Regions from separate parts of the Sorangium sp. So ce375 genome, predicted to be linked through region 3. Evidence: riboswitches for the same ligand, from Rfam matches in the RefSeq annotation. Region 3 holds a riboswitch; each other region holds the start of a gene.
The links. A riboswitch is a leader RNA that binds a small molecule or an ion and turns the genes downstream of it on or off. The one in region 3 is predicted to bind cobalamin.
Positions count from the first base shown of each region.

Region 1: it holds a riboswitch for cobalamin, as region 3 does, so the genes downstream of both, WME90_RS01230 (energy-coupling factor ABC transporter permease) here and WME90_RS20130 (ribonucleoside-diphosphate reductase subunit alpha) in region 3, are expected to answer to the same signal.
Region 2: it holds a riboswitch for cobalamin, as region 3 does, so the genes downstream of both, WME90_RS05255 (TonB-dependent receptor domain-containing protein) here and WME90_RS20130 (ribonucleoside-diphosphate reductase subunit alpha) in region 3, are expected to answer to the same signal.

Region 1 is NZ_CP150335.1:314,666-320,798, forward strand. Features, by position in the region: gene WME90_RS01205 (TetR family transcriptional regulator) at 1-103, opposite strand, end outside; gene WME90_RS01210 (CbiX/SirB N-terminal domain-containing protein) at 259-1,446, opposite strand; gene WME90_RS01215 (energy-coupling factor ABC transporter ATP-binding protein) at 1,422-2,249, opposite strand; gene WME90_RS01220 (CbiQ family ECF transporter T component) at 2,246-2,995, opposite strand; gene WME90_RS01225 (hypothetical protein) at 2,985-3,317, opposite strand; gene WME90_RS01230 (energy-coupling factor ABC transporter permease) at 3,341-4,054, opposite strand; cobalamin riboswitch at 4,153-4,362, opposite strand; gene WME90_RS01235 (enoyl-CoA hydratase/isomerase family protein) at 5,465-6,133, opposite strand, start outside.
Region 2 is NZ_CP150335.1:1,365,254-1,371,386, reverse strand. Features, by position in the region: gene WME90_RS05260 (N-6 DNA methylase) at 1-1,738, opposite strand, end outside; gene WME90_RS05255 (TonB-dependent receptor domain-containing protein) at 1,875-4,229, opposite strand; cobalamin riboswitch at 4,471-4,678, opposite strand; gene typA (translational GTPase TypA) at 4,966-6,133, shown strand, end outside.
Region 3 is NZ_CP150335.1:5,418,748-5,424,880, forward strand. Features, by position in the region: gene WME90_RS20115 (helix-turn-helix domain-containing protein) at 1-1,302, opposite strand, end outside; gene WME90_RS20120 (prolyl hydroxylase family protein) at 1,425-2,000, shown strand; gene WME90_RS20125 (NAD-dependent protein deacetylase) at 2,026-2,880, opposite strand; cobalamin riboswitch at 2,997-3,203, shown strand; gene WME90_RS20130 (ribonucleoside-diphosphate reductase subunit alpha) at 3,456-5,954, shown strand; gene WME90_RS20135 (ribonucleotide-diphosphate reductase subunit beta) at 6,014-6,133, shown strand, end outside.

The DNA of each region.
Region 1 (6,133 bases), 5.1 Mb from region 3:
TGGTGCCCTTGAAGCCGCGCTCGACGAAGTGGCGCCTGGCGGCGTCGAGGATCCTGGTGCGCCGCGCAGGGTCGCGGGGCCTGTCGGGGCGGCGAACGGGCACAGAACTTATATGACTCATTTGGACAAATGAGTCAACTCGGGCAGCCCTGGCGCGGGACGTGGGCGGGGACCACGAGGGCCGAGGGGGGCGCGGGCTGCCATGGAGACTCCGCGCGTCGGCGATTCACGCTCGATGGCGGCGCCGGGCGCCGCGCCTCATTGCATGATGTCGTCGACGAGCCGGGCCACAAGCCGGTCGCCGAGCAGGTGCTCTTCGACGAGGTCCTTCGCGTCCTCCTCGCGGACGCCGCGGTACCACACCCCGTCGGGGTAGACGGCGACCGTCGGCCCCTCGCCGCAGCGCCCCATGCACGACGTCCTCGTCACGCGGATCTGCTGCTGCTGGCCGGCCTGCTTCACGAGGCGGCGCACCGACTCGAGCAGCGCCAGGCTGCCGCGGTCCACGCAGTCGGCGTTGCCGCAGACGAGCACGTGCTTGCGCAGCGATCGGTGGGCGTGCGGGTGGTTCGACGCCTGCGTGTGCGTCAGCGTGTGGCGCACGCTGTAGAGCATCGCCTTGAGCCCGCCGACCTCCCGCGCGAGCCCCGGCAGGGCGGTGCGGTACATGCACGTGTCGCAGGGGAGGGGCGCCTCGCCCGCGAACGCCTGGCGCGCGCGCTCGTCGATCAGCTCCAAGAGCGCGCTCGACCGGCCGAGGTGCGGCGCGAGCGACGCCCGGATCCACGGGTACGTCGACGAGAAGCGATCGACCTGCTCGGCGAGCTTCGTCATGAGCCGCCCGGCGAAGAGGAAGTAGGGGACGACCACGACCCGCTCGGGCCGGTGCCGAGCGACCCGCTCCAGCGTCTCCTCGACCGAGGGCCGGGTGATGCCGATGAACGTCGGCTCGACGAGCTGGAGCCCGCGGCCCTCGCCGATGAGGCGCGCCGTCTTGCAGAAGTCGCCGTTCGCGTCGGGATCGCTCGCCCCGCGCCCCACCACGACGAGCGCCGACCGGGCCCGCGCCGCCGGGTCGTCCGGCAGCGCGGTCGCGGCGCGCTGGAACGCGAGCTCGGCGAGCGCCGGGTGCACGCCGAGGGGCCGCGCCGCCGAGAAGCGCACGCCCGGGTGCGCGGCCCGCGCCCGCTCGAGCGCGAGCGGGATGTCGTTCTTCACGTGCCCCGCCGCGAACAGGAAGAGCGGCACGACCGCCACCCGGGACACGCGCGCCGCGAGCGCGGCGAGCGCGTCGGCGAGGTGCGGCGTCGCGAGCTCGATGTAGCCGTGCTGCACGGCGACCCCGGGCCGCGCCGCGGCGTAGTCGGCCACGAGCGCCTCGAACTCGGCGTTCGACGCGGCGTCGCGGCTGCCGTGGCCGATCAGCAGCAGACCGTCGTCATGCACGCGAGCGCCTCCTCCAGGGTGAGCGGGAGGCCCGCGCCGCCCCGCGGCGGCGCATGGCTCATCCGGGTCCAGAGCTCCGCGACCCACGGCCGCCGCACCCGCGCCCGCGCGAGGAGCTCCCCCTCTGCGAACACCTCCCGCGGCGGCCCGTCCGCGAGGACCCGACCGTCGCCGAGCAGGACCGCGCGCGTGGCGAAGAGCGGCACGAGATCCACCGCGTGCGTCGCGGTGACAAGCGTCGTCCCCTGCTGCTCGGAGAGGGCGCGCAGCGTCTCGCACAGGGCGAGCTCGCCCTCCGGGTCGAGCCCCGCGGTCGGCTCGTCGAGCAGCAGCACCCGCGGCCGCATCGCCAGCATCCCGGCGATGCACGCGCGCTTGCGCTCGCCGAAGCTCAGCGCCTCGATGGCCCGATCGGCCAGGTGCGCGATCTGCACGGCGGCGAGCGCCGCCTCGGCGCGGCGCCGCGCCTCGGGCGCGGGCAGGCCGAGGTTCCTCGGGCCGAACAGGACGTCGTCGAGGAGCGTCGCGCCGAGCAGCTGGTCGTCCGGGTCCTGGAGCACGAGCGCGGCGCCCGCGGCCACCGCGTCCGACGGCGAGCCCACGCGGCGGCCCGCGATCTCGACGCCGCCGCCGGGCGCCGGGAGGAGCCCGACGAGCGTCCGGAGCAGCGCTGTCTTGCCGGCGCCGTTTCCGCCGAGCACCGCCACGGACTCGCCCTCGGCGACGTCGAGGCGCACGTCGCGCAGCACGGGCTCGCCGCCGCGGTAGCCGAGCAGGGGGGCGCGCAGCGCGATCGCGATCATACCGCCCGTCCCGCGGCGACGCTGAGGCCGAGGCCCGCGAGGGCGGCGGCGGCGAACGCCAGGTTCGCGGCGGGCGCGCTCGTCCTCCGGTCGGCGACGGGCAGCTTCCCCTTGTAGCCGCGGAGCTGCATCGCGATGGCGGCGCCCTCGGAGCGCTCCAGCGTCCGGAGCGCCACGACGCCCGCGACGGCGCCGGCCGAGCGCGCGGCGGCGCCGGGCCGGGCGAACCCGCCGCGGAGCGCGGCGGCGCACCACGCGCTGTCGACGGCGCGCTGGAGCACGCCGGCGAAGCGCCGCGTCAGCGCGAGCAGCTCGACGAGGGCCGCGGGGACGCCGAGCCCGGCGAGCGCCGCGTCGATCTCGGCCGGCGCCGCGGCGCCGGCGAGCCACCGGAGCACCGCGGCCGCCGCGAGGACGCGCGCGCCGAGGGCCACGGCGCGGTGGGCCCCCTCGGACGTGATCGCGCCGACCGGGAACGGCGCGCCGGGGAAGAGCGGCGCCCCCGGCGTGAGCGCCAGCGCGAGCGCCGCCGCGACCGCTCCGATCCACGCGGCGGGCGCGGCGGCGCGGACGACGGCGCGCGCCGGCGTGCCCTGGAGGCGGAGGGCCGCGCACGCGAGGACGAGCAGCGCGGCCGGCGTGACGGGCGAGCGCGCGCCCGCGGCGACGCAGCACGCCGCCACGGCGGCCCCGAGCCGGAGGCGGGCGTCCACGTCGCGGAGCCGCGCGGGGGGATCAGTCCGCACGGAGGCCTTCGCCGCCGGCCTTGCCCGCGGGCGCGCCGGCGCGCTCGACGAAGAGCACGCGCGAGAAATAGCCGAGGGTGAACCCGGCGATGAGCCCCGCCCAGAGGAACGCGAAGAGCAGGAGGTCGCCCTCCAGGCCCGCGAACAGCGGCCCCGTGTCGTGGCGCCCCGCGTCCTCGGCGACGCGGCGGACCACGGCCTCGTCGACGCCGTCCCAGGACGCGTTGCGGCAGGCGGTGAGCCAGAGGGAAGCGGCGAGGGGGAGCGCGGCGGCGAGCCAGAGCGCCCCCTCGCGCGCGCGCCGCGCGAGCAGCGCTGACATCGGGCGCTGTCCGGGCCGCCGCATCACGACGCCTCCGCGGCGAGCGGGACGACCTGGAGCCGGTCCAGGATGTCGGGCCGCCGTGAGCGCAGGAAGGCGAGCGCCCCCGCGGTCATGACGCCCTCGAGCAGGCCGAGCGGCAGCTGGGTGGGGACGAAGGCGAGGGCGACGCCCGTGAACATGGACGTCACCGACCCCTCGCCCGAGAGCCCCAGCGCGAGCGCGAGCGCCGTTGTGGCGTACGTGGCCCAGTCCGACGTCACGCCCGCCAGGAACCCTGCGACCCAGAGGTTCGCGCCGCAGCGACGCGCGAGGTGGAAGACGAAGTATCCGCTGAATGCGCCCGCGATGCCCATCGACGCGACGTCGGCGCCGAGCGTGGTGAGGCCGCCGTGCGCGAGGAAGAGGGCCTGGATAAGGAGCGCCACCAAGGTGACGAGGACGGTCATCCAGGGGCCGATGAGCACCGCCGCGAGCCCGGTGCCGCACGGGTGGGAGCAGGTCCCCGCGGTCGGCACCGGCACGGGCATGCACGAGATCGCGAAGACGGCGGCGGCGACGAGGCCGACGAACGGCTTATAGAAGGCGTCCCGCTGGGTGCGGCGCCGGAGCAGGTGGAGGGCGATCGCCACGAAGGGCAGGGCGAGCGCGTTCCAGACCGCGCACCAGCCGAGCGGCAGGACGCCTTCCGCGAGGTGCATCGCGGCCGCGGGCCGGGGCGCAAGGAGCGTCCCCAAGGACACGGCGGCGATCGACACAATGCGGCCGTGAAGACCGATTTCGGCGCTCCGGGTGAAGTCCGCACCCGAACGCCACGAAGACGTGCGCAAGCTGCACCTCGTGGGTGGCTCGGGTAGGTCTCCCGGCTCATGGGTTCAGGGAGCTGTTCGAGCTCCCAGCGCTGCGCGTCCACCTTCCCAGGCCTCTTCCAATGAGGCCCAGTGGTCTTCGGAGGCAGCTCCCCACTCACGGTGGCGGTACCGCGCCGGTTTCGCACCGGCTTCCCTTTTATGCCCCGGAGGGCACCCGAGGGATGGATTGTCAGGCCGGTCTCGGTAATCCCGTTTCGCGCCCGGCGTCAAGGACGTCCTGCGGTGGTCGCGGAGGATGTGCTCGCCTGGCGCTGCATGTGGCATGTCGTATCAGGCGGCCTCACCATCGAGCGCGCGCTCGATCCGCGCGTCCTGGTGACGCGAGCGCTGGCGGCCACGTGAACCCGCGATGAAGGCCGGGCGAACCCGGGCGCGTGAGCTTCCGCCTCGTGCGGCTCAACCCGCCGCGGTCGGTCGCGAGCCCCCTCGTCCGCGACGTCGGTGCGGCAGCCGTGTCTGCGCCGCTGCCCACCCGGCCTCGGGGCGCTGAACGCGCACCGGGGCCACCGCTGCGGAGGCGGGCCGCACGCCTATTGGAGCGCCCCCGTCGAGCAGACAGAGGCGCGACGGCGAGCGATCTCGGCCTGTCCTGCGGTGATCGAGGCCGAGAAATTGCCCCAGACGCACCAGATCTCGATTCGTCGAGCACGCGTCTCGATTTTATGTCCCCCTAAGATAAAACCAGTTTACTTTGTCGCTGCGCGGGCGCCGCTGCCTCTCTCGGGCTGCGTCGCACGGGGGGATCTCGTAGGCAGGAACACGGGCACCGCTGCGCTTCTGCCCCAGCGTGCTTTGTTCGTCCTGGCTCTTTACTCGGGAGCAGGTGCTACGTGCACGGGCTCGCCGCGCCCTGGCGTCTGTTATTGAAGAGGCGGGGGATTTCTTGTTCTCTCGTCTCAGGATGCGAAAAGAACGCTGCGCCGGGGGCTGTCTCCGGTGGAGGGGTATGCCCGGCCCGAACGTGAATTCGCGCAGATCAGGGGTGTGTGGGTCGCGCAGTCGGTTGGCTACCTTCGCGCCGGGATCGGGCTGCTCGCTCGGCGTGCAGGCGTTGCACTTTGTTATCGACAACGTGCCTGCGGATGCCACAATCTGACTACCGCATGCGCACCGGCGCGGTCCCCCCAGCGCGGCGCGCATGCGGTCCTTCTTAGCACCGTGGCGGACGTTCAAGACTCCGGCGCGGTTTCATGCCGCGGTCATTCTGGGCCCCCCTCCAGCGTGACGCGCGGTATTTTTTTGTCTTCTGGCGCGCAGTTCGAGCTTTCCGAGCCTTCACTTACCCGTGAACGTGGCTTGCGATTTCGCCAGGAACGCTTTCATTCCGAGCTGTTGATCTTCGCTGCCGAAGAGCGCGGCGAAGGCCTGGGCTTCCAGCTCGTTGGCGGCGGCGAGGTCGAGGCTCTCGCCGCGCAGGAGCACGCGCTTGGCGGCGGCGACGGCGAGCGGGCCGCGCGAGGCGATCTTGAGGGCGGTCTCGCGGGCGCGCGCGAGGAGCTCGGCCGCCGGGAACACCGCGTTGACGAGCCCGAACGACAGTGCTTGCTCGGCGGTGATCATATCTCCTGAATAGACGAGCTCGCGTGCGCGCCCCGGCCCGACCCGCCGCAGCAGCCGCTGGGTCCCGCCGAAGCCCGGGATGACGCCCAGGTTCACCTCGGGCTGGCCGAATTTTGCGCCTTCCGCGGCATAGATGAAGTCGCAGGCGAGGGCGAGCTCGCAGCCGCCGCCCAGCGCGAAGCCGTTGACGGCGGCGATTACGGGGAAGGGGGCAGTCTCGATGAGCTCGGCGAGGCGGTGGCCCGCGTCGGCGAACCGCTTCGCGGCGGTGCTGTTCATCGTCGCCATCTCCGCGATATCGGCGCCGGCGACGAACGCCTTGCCCGCGCCGGTCAGCACCGCTGCGCGGACCTCGTTGCCCTCGCCGGGCGCGAGGAGATCGCG
Region 2 (6,133 bases), 4.1 Mb from region 3:
CAGCGATACTCCGGTAGTTCTTGAGCTCGACGCGCCGCCACGTCTGCGCGGGGGCTTCGTCGATCGGCGGTGCGCCGCTATCCACGTACCGACGGACTGCCAGGCTGAACCCGTTCGTCGCAATCTCGTCAACGTCGACGAGGCGCGCATACCCGGGGACATCGGTGGCCGAGCGGAAGGTCGTCGCGATCTTCGTCACGTCCTCGGGGCCGAGCCGGTTCCGCCTGCGCTCCTCCTGGAACCCTCGTGACGCATCGATGAAGAGCACCTTTCGCTTCCTCGACACCGGCCTGTCGCGGCTCAGTACAAGGAGCGCGGCGGGACTCCTCGTCGCTGGGAGCAGGTTGGCCGGGAGCCCGATAACGGCGTCGAACAGATCGTCCTGAAGCATTCTCTTGCGGATTTCCCCTTCGATTCCTCCGCGAAACAGCACGCCTTCAGGTGCCAGCATCGCCATCCGACCGGAGCGGCGGAGAGTGGTGAACATGTGCTGCAAGAACGCAAATTCACTGCGGTTCCTGGGAGGCACGCCGTATCGAAAACGACCATGGGGATCGCGCTCCGCCGCCTCAAGCCCCCACCATGTGAGACCGAACGGTGGAGTGCAGAGGGCGCGATCGTAGAGCACGAGATGGCCGTTCATCGTGCAGCGCGGGTCGCGGAGCGTGTCGCCCTTTTCAATCCGCGCGCCCGGCAGGCCGTTCAAGAGCATGTTGATCCTGGCGAGCGTCCAGGCCTCGACGCTCTTCTCCTGACCATCGAGATAGATGCCGCGTCTGTCTCCGCCATGACGCTTGACGTATGTCGCGCACGCAACCAGCAAGGTGCCGGAGCCGCACGCCGGATCATGGATACGCATCCCCTCGGAGGGCTCGAGAAGCTCCGCCATCAGTTCGGCGACCGCGATCGTGGGGTGGGACTCACCGCCGCGCTTGCCTTCTCGGATGGCCATCTCCTCGAGAAACAGCATGAAGGCGATCCCTAGGGTATCAGGAGTGGCCAGATCCTCGTCACGGAGCGGCAGCTCCGAGAAGATACGGACGAGCGCGTACATGAGAGGAGCGCGCTCTGCGACGCCCCCGAAGCGTCGCTCGTCTGTGAAATCAACCGAGGAGAGCAGGCCATCGAGGGCGGCGTTGTGCTTCTCGAGCGCCTCACAGGCCAGGTTCAGCGCATGATCGACAAGCATCGGGTCGATCGCATCGATCTGTGCCCATCGCGCCCGAGCCGGCACGGAAATGTCGTATACGGAGGGCTCCGCATCGTTCAGACGTTTCAGAAGGAGAAGGACGGCGATGGTCGTCCGATGCTGACCGCTCGGCCCCGGCGTGTGACGAAGAAGCTTCACAGCCTCGAGGAGGCAGCTCACAATGCGCTCTTTCGTCACCCGATCTTCACGAGCTCCGCTCTCCGGGCCGAGCCTGACGCCTGTAGCCTCCCCTGTCCCCGCGGCACCGCGCGCCGCGCTCTCAGACGAGCGATCCTCGAGCAGGCGCTCGACGAGCATGGCCTTGTCGCGCGCGCGAGCGTCGAGACCGAGCGCGCGGCATAGCTCTTTTAGCTCATCTATGCGCAAAGCGCGCAGCAGCTCGTGGAGCTGCAGCCCCGGCGCCGAGAGCATCGCGTCGATGATCGCCGCCTTCTTCCGCCGGTCGAGCAGGTCCACCCCGAAGCGGTCGGCCAGGGCAGCGAGGTCAGCCCGGGAGAGCTGCAGCAAGACGTCGCGGGGCGTCGGCATGGCTGCGCGAACAATACACGCGCACGCCGCGGGTCGCGAGCCTGCCTCCTGCCACACCGCGAACGACGTCTCTCCGCTCGGTCGCGCACGCCGCGGTCGCGCGTCTTCCCCGCGGTCTCCAGCCCGGCCTTGCCGTCTACTCCCAGTACAGCGTCGCCCGCCCGATCGCCGTGAACGGCCACCCCGGCGAGTAGTGGATCCCGGTGACCGCGGCCGGCTCGTACGGCAGCCGCGACTCGCTCGCGAACTGGACCTCGCGCCACGTCGTGTTGAAGAGGTTCTGGACGTCCACCGCCGCCTCGACGTTCTTCCACCGCAGACCGGCATTGGCGTCGACGACGGTGAACCCCTCCGCCGTGAGCGACTCGTCCTCGGTCGCGGGCCGCGCGCCGATCGCCTTGACGCGCAGCGCCGCGAACGGCGTGAACGCGCCGAACGTCGGGCGCACGCCGACGCCTGCGGTCAGCGTCCGGGTCGGCGCGAGGGCGACCGCGCTCGCGTTGCCGGCGTTCTCGCGGAAGCGCGCGCGGGTGAAGGTCGCGTCGACGTCCGCGAAGAGCCAGCTCCCGATCCGGTAGCGCCCGCCGATCTCGATCCCGTAGCGCCGCGTCTGCCCCGACGCCTCGGTCTCGCCCGCGTCGCCGCTCCAGACCAGCTCCGAGTCCAGGTCGAGCAGGAACCCGGCCGCGTTCAGCGACAGGCCGCGCAAGGGCGCGACCCGCGCGCCGACCTCGTAGCCCGTCGCGGGCGTGATCAGCGTCGCCGCCCCCCCGCCCAGCACCGCGCCCTGCGCGTCGTTCGAGTGGAAGCCCCGCCCGAAGTGGGCGAAGAGATCGAGCCCCTCGACGGGCGACACGATCGCCGAGACCTTCGGGAGCAGCTGCATCTGCCCCCGGGCGCCGCTCGCCTTGTTCCCCGTCGCCGCGAGGTCCTCGCCCGGGTCATCGACGTTGACGTCGATCCACTGCCCGCGCGCCCCGAGCACGACGCGGAGCCAGCGCCGGAGCCGGGCGTCCTGCTCGACATAGACGCCGATCTGGCTCTCGTCGACGTGGGTCCTGCTCTTCTCCTCGATCCGCTCGCGCGCCTCGTCGTGGTGGAGGGACTTGTCGACGGCGTCCGCGCGGATCTGCGCGCCGAGCGAGGTCGTGAACCTCGCCCCGCCGATCTCGTACTGCTTGCGGAACCGGAGATCGGCGCCCCCGACGGTGCGGTCGTCGTTCTGCTCGATCCCATCGCCGTGGACGGGATCCTCGCTGAAGAACGTGAAGTTCGAGTACAGCGTGAATCGATAGCGGACGAGGTAGGCCATCGCGCTCAGGTCGGTGTCCCGCCACGCCGTCGAGTAGGCGACAGACGCCATGTGCCGCGCGGTCGCCCCGCCCTCGGTCGGATCCACGGCGCCGAAATGGTCGATGCACGGCTGTCCGAACGCGGAGGGCGGCGGGTTCAGGCCGCCCTGCTCGCCCTCGCCGCACACGGCGCGCGCAGGGATCTGACCGGAGCCGTGCCAGGTCGATCCGTACGACATCCATGTCATCTGGACCTTCCCCGTGTCGCCGATGTCGTGCGTCGCCCGCAGGTACACGTTGAAGCGCTTGAGCCGCTCCGGGCTCAGGAACGGCCCGTCGTTCCGGTAGATCTCGGCCGCGGCCACCGCGCGCCACGTGTCGCCGAGATCCGGCGACGCGATCACGAGGCCGCGCTGGATGCCGTACTGCCCCAGGCTGACCTGCGCGTAGCTCTCCTCGAGCTTCTCGGCGAAGCGCAGGTTGACGGCGCCCGCCGTGCCGAAATCGCCGATGCTCGCGTAATAAGGCCCCTTGTAGCCGTCGAGCCCTGTCACGATCTCCGGGATCATGAAATAGAGATCGGTGAAGCCGTGACCGTGGCCGTGGCTGACCATGTTGACGGGCACGCCGTCGACGAAGAAGGCGACGTCGGTCCCGTGATCCGCGTCGAATCCGCGGAGGAAGTACTGGTTCGCCTTGCCGCCGCCGGCGTGCTGCACGGCGAAGAGCCCGGGGACCGACTCGAGGATGTCGCCCGGCCGGAGCCTCGGCCTGAGCTCGAGCTCCCGGCGTCCGACGGAGACGCGCGACGCGGCCTCGCTGCCCGGCTTCTCCGCCTGGATCGTGACGTCGATCGCGCCGCCGTCCGCCGGCGCGCCCGCGCTGCCCTCCGGCGCTGCGGCGCTGACCGCGCTGCCCTCCGGCGCGGCGACAGCGCTGCCCTCCGTCGCTGCGGGCGCGCCCGCGCTGCCCTCCGTCGCTGCGGGCGCGCCCGCGCTGCCCTCCGTCGCTGCGGCGACGCGCGGCGCGCCCTCACCGGTGGGCGCTGCAGCGGCGGCCTCCGGCGCGGCCGAGGGAGCCTCGGGGGTGTCTCCCTCGGCGTGCGCGGGCCGCGCGACCGCCAGCACCATGGAGAGCGCGGCAAGCAGATGAAATGGTTGGCGGTGCCCTCGGCTCGTCGTGACCGTCTCGCGCAGCATTCGTGTCCTCCTTCGCCGCAATCGCGCGGAGCGGCTTCGGGCCGCTCGCGTCGAGCTCCGCGAGGACGAAATGGCTGGCCATCGCACGGTGCGCTGGACCGACCTCTCGCCCCCGCGGGCGACCGGAAGGCGACGCGGGGGCGGTTCGGTATCCGGGACGTGCGCAGAGGAGACAGAGCTGCACCGGCTCGGACCTCACCGCCTCCCTCGAGGCTCCCAGGTCGAACCGGCGCCGGATGTCTCCCGTCGCCGGGCGCTGGCAGGTCTTCGGGCTTGCGAGCGCTCCGGCGTTGCCGGCTCCCTACTGTCCACCGCTTCCCGGCCCTCGGAGGGCCAGTGCTTGTAGTGGAGGTCGTTCTCGCTTACCGCTGCGGGGCAGCCCCGGAATTTCACCGGGTTCCCTCTTCAGCCCAGGCGAGCGCCCGGGCACCAGCACGGCGCGCACCCTATTGCGGTGCGCTTCCGGCTGTCAATCGCCACCGCTCACCTCGCCCGCTCGGCACGCCGCGCGCTCCCCGCGCTCCCTACGCCCGCTCGGCGCGCCGCGCGCTCCCTACGCCCGCGCTCGCCCGCGCCACGCGCTCGCCCGCGCCACGCGCACGCCTCGCGCTCTCCACCCGAGCGCCGCACCTGCACGCGCCTCGCGCCCTCCACCGAGCGCGCCCTCTTCGTGCGGCGGCACCGAGCGCCTCCCCGCGCGGCTGCGGTGCAGGCCGAACGTTCGGGCTCTAGTAGGATGGGCTCGCTCCTCCGTGAGTCGCGTGCTACACGGCCGCCGCCGTATATGCCCCGTAACGATCTCCGCAATATCGCCATCGTCGCCCACGTCGACCACGGGAAGACGACACTCGTCGACCACATGCTCCGCCAGTCGGGCGCCTTCCGAGAGAACGAGGTCGTGGCCGAGCGGGTCATGGACTCGAACGACCTCGAGCGGGAGCGCGGCATCACGATCCTCGCGAAGAACACGAGCATCCGGTACCGCGGGGTCAAGATCAACATCGTCGACACGCCCGGCCACTCCGACTTCGGCGGCGAGGTCGAGCGCACGCTCATGATGGCCGACGGGGCGCTGCTCCTCGTCGACGCCGCCGAGGGCCCGCTGCCGCAGACGCGCTTCGTGCTCTCGAAGTGCCTCCAGCGCGGCTTCCCGGTCATCGTGGTCATCAACAAGATCGACCGGAGCGACGCGCGCGCCCACGAGGTGCTCTCCGAGGTGTTCGACCTCTTCTGCGACCTCGAGGCGAGCGACGCGCAGATGGACTTCTCGACGCTCTACGCGATCGCGAAGTTCGGCCAGGCGAAGCGCGAGCTCGAGCACGAGGCGAAGGACCTCGAGCCGCTCTTCGAGACCATCCTCGATCGGGTCCCCGGCCCCTCCGGCGACCCCGACGGTCCGCTCCAGGTCATCGTCTGCAACACGACGCACGACGAGTACGTGGGCCGGCTCGCGGTCGGCCGCGTGGTCCGCGGCACCGCCCGGTCCGGCGCCGACGTCGCGCTCCTCGCCGAGGGCGGCCAGTCGCGCGGCTACGTGAAGATGCTCTACGCCTACGAGGGGCTGAAGCGCGTCGCGGTCGAGAGCGCCGTCGCGGGCGAGGTGATCGCGATCGCCGGGCTCGACGCGGTCACGATCGGCGACACGATCACGGATCCGGCACACCCCGAGGCGCTGCCGCGCATCGTGGTCGAGGAGCCCACGATCAAGATGAAGATCGGCGTGAACACGTCGACCTTCGCCGGCAAGTGCAAGCAGTCGAAGTTCCTGACGAGCCGTCATCTGAAGGAGCGGCTCGAGCGCGAGGCGATGAAGAACCTCGCGATCCGGGTGGAGCCGACCGATGTGCCCGACACGTTCGTGGTGCTCGGCCGCGGCGAGCTCCAGCTCGCCATCCTTGTCGAGA
Region 3 (6,133 bases):
GTGCGCCGCGTGCGCCGCGGTGAGCCGGCGCGCGTCGCCGCCGAGGAACGCGCCCACGTAGGAGCCCAGGACGGCGACCGAGAGCGCGTGGCCGCCCGTCGTCTCGAAGAGCGCGCCGAGGGCGCCGTCGTCACCGCGGATGCCCCAGCGGCGCAGGAGCGACGCGGCGTCGCCCTCGCAGAGCGACCCCGGCCGGATCGTCGCGAGCCCGCCCTCGGCCCAGGCGGACAGATCGGCGAGCTCGAAGCGCGATGTGACGAGCGCCCGCGCGCCGCCGAGCCCCGCGGCGATCGCGCAGAGCAGCCGCCGGAGGAGCGCGTCGTGGAGCTCGCCGTGCGCGCGCCCGGCGCCCCCCTCGGCCTGCACGGTCTCGATCCCGTCGAGCACGATCAGGTGCGGCGGCCCCTGCCCCAGCGCCTCTTTCAGCCGCGCGAGCTGCTCTCCGGGCGCCGCCGGCGGCCGCGGCGCCGCCGGGCCCGAGGCGCCCGCGCCCAGCGCGAAGTAGGCCGCCGCCTGGTCGAGGAACGCCTCGGTCCTGGGGTCGTCGTAGAAGCTCCAGACGAGCACCCCGCCGGGCCGCGGGGCGTCGCCGAGCCCCTGGAGGAAGCGCTCGGCGATCGCGGTCTTGCCCGCCCCGCCCACGCCGAGGAGCGCGATCACCCGGGGGCACGGCGGTGATACGTCGGCCCACGCGGCGAGCCGATCGAGGATCTCCACGCGCCCGACGAAGTGCCGCGCTCGCTGGAGCGTGTGCGCGTGCAGCGGGCGCCAGCCCGGGATGGCTCCCTGCGACGCCATGGGCGCGCCGGCCGTCGCCTCCGCTGCCGGCCCGCCAAGCGTCCTCTCGGCCACGGCAGGCGCCCTGTCAGCCATCGCGAGCGCCTCCGCCGCCCGCGCAGGCGCCCTGTCAGCCGCCGCGATCGCCTCCGCCGGCCCGGCAGGCGCCCTCTCGACCCCGGCGGGCGCCTCCACGCCCTGGCTCGCTGCACCCGCTTCCTCAGCGGTGGGATCCACCGGCGCCACCCCGGCCTCGACGACGAGCAGCTCCGCCTCGGCGAGGCCGAGCTCGGCGCCGATCCTCTCGAGGATGCGCCGCCGGGACGGGCTCCGGACCGAGAAGCCGAGCCGCGGATCGTTGACGTCGCCCGACTCGTAACGGCGGTAGGTGCGCACGTCGACGCCGATCGACGCGGCGACCTGCTCCTGCGTCAGGTCGAGCTCGAGCCGCGCCCGCTGGAGGAGCGTGTGGTTGAAGCGGACCGCGGGCTCCACGCCGCGGCCCGCCCTGGAGACCCGTGCCATCGGTGCGAGCGCTCGATCATCGGCGATGCCGCGCTCTCGTGTCCACCGCGCCGCCCGGTCCTGCCCGGTCCTGCCCGGTCGCGCCCTTCCGGATCCGGTCCGCCAGGACACACGCTCCCGGCATGAGCACGATGCACGCCGAACGACCCGCCCAGCGCACCGCCTACACCGACGATCTCCGCATCTTCACGGTGACGAACGTCCTGTCGCCCGACGAGTGCGAAGGCTTCATCGAGCTCGCCGAGGCGCGAGGCTTCGAGCAGGCGCCGATCGGAGGCACCGAGATCGTCCACCTCGAGGTGCGCAACAACGGCCGCGTCATCATCGACGATGCGGACCTCGCCGCGCGCCTCTGGGAGCGGCTCGCGCGGTGGACGCCGCCGAGCTTCGGCCTCCACCGCGCCGTCGGGCTGAACGAGCGCTTCCGCTACTACCGGTACACCGAGGGCGAATATTTCAACTGGCACGGCGACGGGTCGTTCGTGCGATCCGACGGCGAGCGGAGCCTGTTCACCGCGATGATCTACCTGAACGACGGCTTCGAGGGCGGCACGACCGATTTCTGGGGCGGCCAGAGCATCGCCCCCCGGCGCGGGATGGCGCTCCTGTTCGAGCACCGCCGGCTCCACCGCGGCGCCCCGGTGACGCGGGGGAGCAAGTACGTGCTCCGCTCCGACGTCATGTACCGGCGCGGGTGACGCCCAGCGCGGCCCGCGCGGCGCCTCACCGGGGCGCGGCGCCGAGCGCGTCGGCGAGGCGCGGCAGCACCTCGCCCGCCAGGGCATCGATCTTCAGCGCGCCGAGCTCCTCGCCGCGCGCGGCGCCGAGGTTGATCATCGCGATCGGGATGCCTCGCTGCGCGGCGCGCAGCACGAAGCGGTAGCCCGAGAAGACCGCCAGCGAGGAGCCGACGACGAGGAGCGCGTCCGCCGCGTCCACGAGCGCGAACGCCGCGTCGACGATCGGCCGCGCCACGTTCTCGCCGAAGAAGACGACGCGCGGCTTGAGCAGCCCCTCGCAGCGGAGGCACGGCGGCGCCCGGAAGCCGGCCACGTGCTCGGCGGGCAGATCGGCGTCGCCGTCGGGGGCGAGGTCGGCCGCGAGGCGCAGCCAGCCGGGGTTCTGCGCGAGGAGCCGCTCCTGGACGGCCGCGCGCGGCTCCATCGCGCCGCACTCGAGGCAGGCGACCTCCGAGAGCGTCCCGTGCAGCTCGATGACGCGGCGGCTGCCCGCGGCCTGGTGCAGGCCGTCGACGTTCTGCGTGATGAGGCCATCGAGCGGCCCGCCGTGCTCGAGCCGCGCGAGGGCGCGGTGGGCAGGGTTGGGCTCGGCCCTGGAGAACCGCTCCCAGCCGATCACGGCGCGCGCCCAGTAGCGCTGCCGGATCTCGGCCGAGCGGGAGAACTCCCGCCCCTGGATCGGGTTCCGCGCGCGGCGCCGCGTCTCGGGCCCTCGATAGTCCGGAATGCCGGACTCGGTGCTGCACCCCGCGCCCGTCAGCGCCACGATCCGCCTGCCGCGCAGGAGCGCGACGAGGTCGTCGAGCGGATCGGCCGAGCGCGCTTCGCTGAGCGGCATACACCCGGGTTGTGGCCCGCCGCGGAGCGCACCGCCAGCGTTTGACGACGCGACCACGCGACCACGCCAACGAGCTCCCCCACAACATCTCGCTTGACCGGCTCACCGCACCACCATATGTAGTGCCCCATGTTGGTGCCTCGGGCTCGGCCCGGGGCTCAAAAGGGAACCCGGTGTGAATCCGGGGCTGCCCCGCAGCGGTAAGCGAGAACGATCTCCACGACGCGCACTGGCCCTCGGGCTGGGAAGCGGTGGACCGTAGGAAGCCGGCGAGAGCCGGAGCGCTCGCAAGTCCGAAGACCTGCCAACATCCTGCGTCGGGGAGACATCCCGCGCGGGTTTGACCTGGAAGCCTCGAGGGAGGCGGGTAGGTCCGAGCTGGCGCAGACTCTCGCGCTTGTCCCGGTTCCGACCCCCTCCCGCGTTGTCTTCCTTTCGCCCGCGGGGGCGAGCGGTCGGTCCGAGGGCTCCTCCAACGAGCCTGGCGCACGCGTGCGCATCGGCTGGCCTCTTCGCTCTCGCGGCATGGACGCGAGCGGTCCGGGACCGCTCGGAACGAGCACGAGGAGGATGCCATGCTGAACGAACCGTTGGTGAAGAGCAACGGCGCGGCGCCGCTGCGCGCGCTCCACGCGCCCGCCCTGAGGAGCGCCGGCGCGGAGGAGACGCTCCCGCACACGACGATGCGGGTGAAGAAGCGGAGCGGGGCGAGCGAGCCTGTCGATGTCAACAAGATCGTCCGGGCCGTGAGCCGCTCTTGCGCCGGCCTGTCCGACGTGGACGCGCTCCGCGTCGCGACGAAGACCATCAGCGGCCTCTACGACGGCGCGACGACGCGCGAGCTCGATCAGCTCTCGATCCAGACCGCGGCGTCGCTCATCGCGGATGAGCCCCAGTACGCGAAGCTCGCGGCGCGCCTGCTCGCCACGACCATCGACAAGGAGGTCCGCAATCAGGAGATCCACGCCTTCTCGCAGTCCATCGCCGTGGGTCGGCGGCTGGGCCTCATCAACGATCGGCTCCACGCCTTCGTGGCGCAGAACGCCCGCAAGCTGAACGACGCCATCGAACCGGGGCGCGACCACGAGCTCGAGTACTTCGGCCTGCGGACCCTCTACGACCGCTATCTCCTCAAGCACCCCGAGGCGCGCCTCGTCATCGAGACGCCGCAGCAGTTCTTTCTGCGCATCGCGTGCGCGCTGTCCGAGACGGCGGCGCAGGCCATCGAGCTCTACCGGCTCTTCTCGTCGCTCGACTACCTGCCGAGCTCACCCACGATGTTCAACGCCGGGACGAGCCACGAGCAGCTCTCGAGCTGCTTTCTGCTCGACTCGCCGGAGGATCACCTCGAGACCATCTACCAGCGCTACACCGACGTCGCGATGCTCTCGAAGTTCTCGGGCGGCATCGGGCTCGCCTACCACCGGGTGCGGTCGCGCGGCTCGCTCATCGAGAGCACGAACGGGCACTCCAGCGGGATCGTGCCGTGGCTCAAGACGCTCGACGCGTCCGTGGCGGCCGTGAACCAGGGCGGCAAGCGCAAGGGCGCCTGCTGCGTCTACCTCGAGCCGTGGCACGCCGACGTCGAGGAGTTCCTCTCGCTGCGCGACAACACCGGCGACGAGGCCGCGCGCACGCACAACCTGAACCTCGCGAGCTGGGTCCCGGACCTCTTCATGAGGCGGGTCGAGGCCGACGGCGAATGGAGCCTGTTCGACCCGAAGGACGTGCGCGATCTCCCCGATCTCTACGGCGAGGAGTTCGATCGTCGCTACGTCGAGGCCGAGCAGGCGGGCATCGCGAAGAAGACGATGAAGGCCCGCGAGCTCTACGCGCGGATGATGCGCACGCTCGCGCAGACGGGCAACGGCTGGATGACGTTCAAGGACAAGTCGAACCGCGCCTGCAACCAGACGGCGCTGCCGGGACGGGTCGTCCACCTCTCGAACCTCTGCACCGAGATCCTGGAGGTGACCTCGAACGAGGAGGCGGCCGTCTGCAACCTGGGCTCGATCAACCTCGCTCGCCACACGATCGCGCGGGAAGGCTGCGTGGTCGGCTTCGACTTCGAGAAGCTCGCGCGCACGGTGCAGACCGCGGTCCGGCAGCTCGATCGCGTCATCGACCTCAACTACTACCCCATCGCCTCGACGAGGCGATCGAACCTCCGCTGGCGGCCTGTCGGGCTCGGGCTCATGGGCCTGCAAGACGTGTTCTTCCAGATGCGCCTGCCCTTCGACGCCCCGGCCGCGCGGGACCTCTCCAGGCGGATCTCGGAAGAGGTATATTATCACGCGCTCTCGACCTCCGCGGACCTCGCGGCGGAGAAGGGGCGACACCCGGCGTTCGACGAGACGCGCGCCGCGCGCGGAGAGCTCCAGTTCGACGCGTGGGACGCCGTCCCGGAGGACACGGCGCGCTGGGACGCGCTCCGCGCGCGCGTCCAGGCCGAGGGGCTCAGGAACTCGCTGCTCGTCGCCATCGCGCCGACGGCCACCATCGCGTCGATCGCTGGCTGCTACGAGTGCATCGAGCCGCAGGTGTCCAACCTCTTCAAGCGCGAGACGCTCTCGGGGGACTTCCTGCAGATGAACCGCTACCTGGTCGTGGAGCTCAAGCGGCTCGGCGCCTGGAACGACGCGGCGCGCGCCCGGCTCAAGCTCGCGGAGGGCTCGGTCCAGGGCATGGACGAGCTGCCGGAGGAGCTGCGCGCCGTGTACCGGACGGCGTGGGAGATCCCGATGCGCTCGCTCATCGACATGGCCGCGGATCGCGGCGCCTTCATCGATCAGAGCCAGTCGCTGAACCTCTTCGTCGAGAACCCCACCATCGGTCAGCTCTCGAGCATGTACTTCCACGCGTGGAAGAAGGGGCTCAAGACGACCTATTACCTGCGATCGCGCCCCGCGACGCGCATCGCCAAGGCCACGGTGGAGGCGGCGCCCGACCGCGCGCCCGAGGGCGACGCCGGGCCGCGCCGCCAGGGCGGCTGGGTGACCGCGCCGCCGGCGAAGGCGGCCGCGGACGTTGCCTGCGCGCTCGAGAACCCCGAAGCGTGCGAGGCTTGCCAGTGAGCCGCGTCAGCCGCCCCGCGCGCCTCCTGGATCCGGGCCAGTGCCTCACGCTGCGCCCGATGGCCTATCCGGCCTTCTTCGAGATGTACCGCGCCGCCATCAAGAACACGTGGACCGTGGAGGAGGTCGACTTCTCCACGGACGTGGGCGACCTGCGGAGGATGACGGACGCCGAGCGG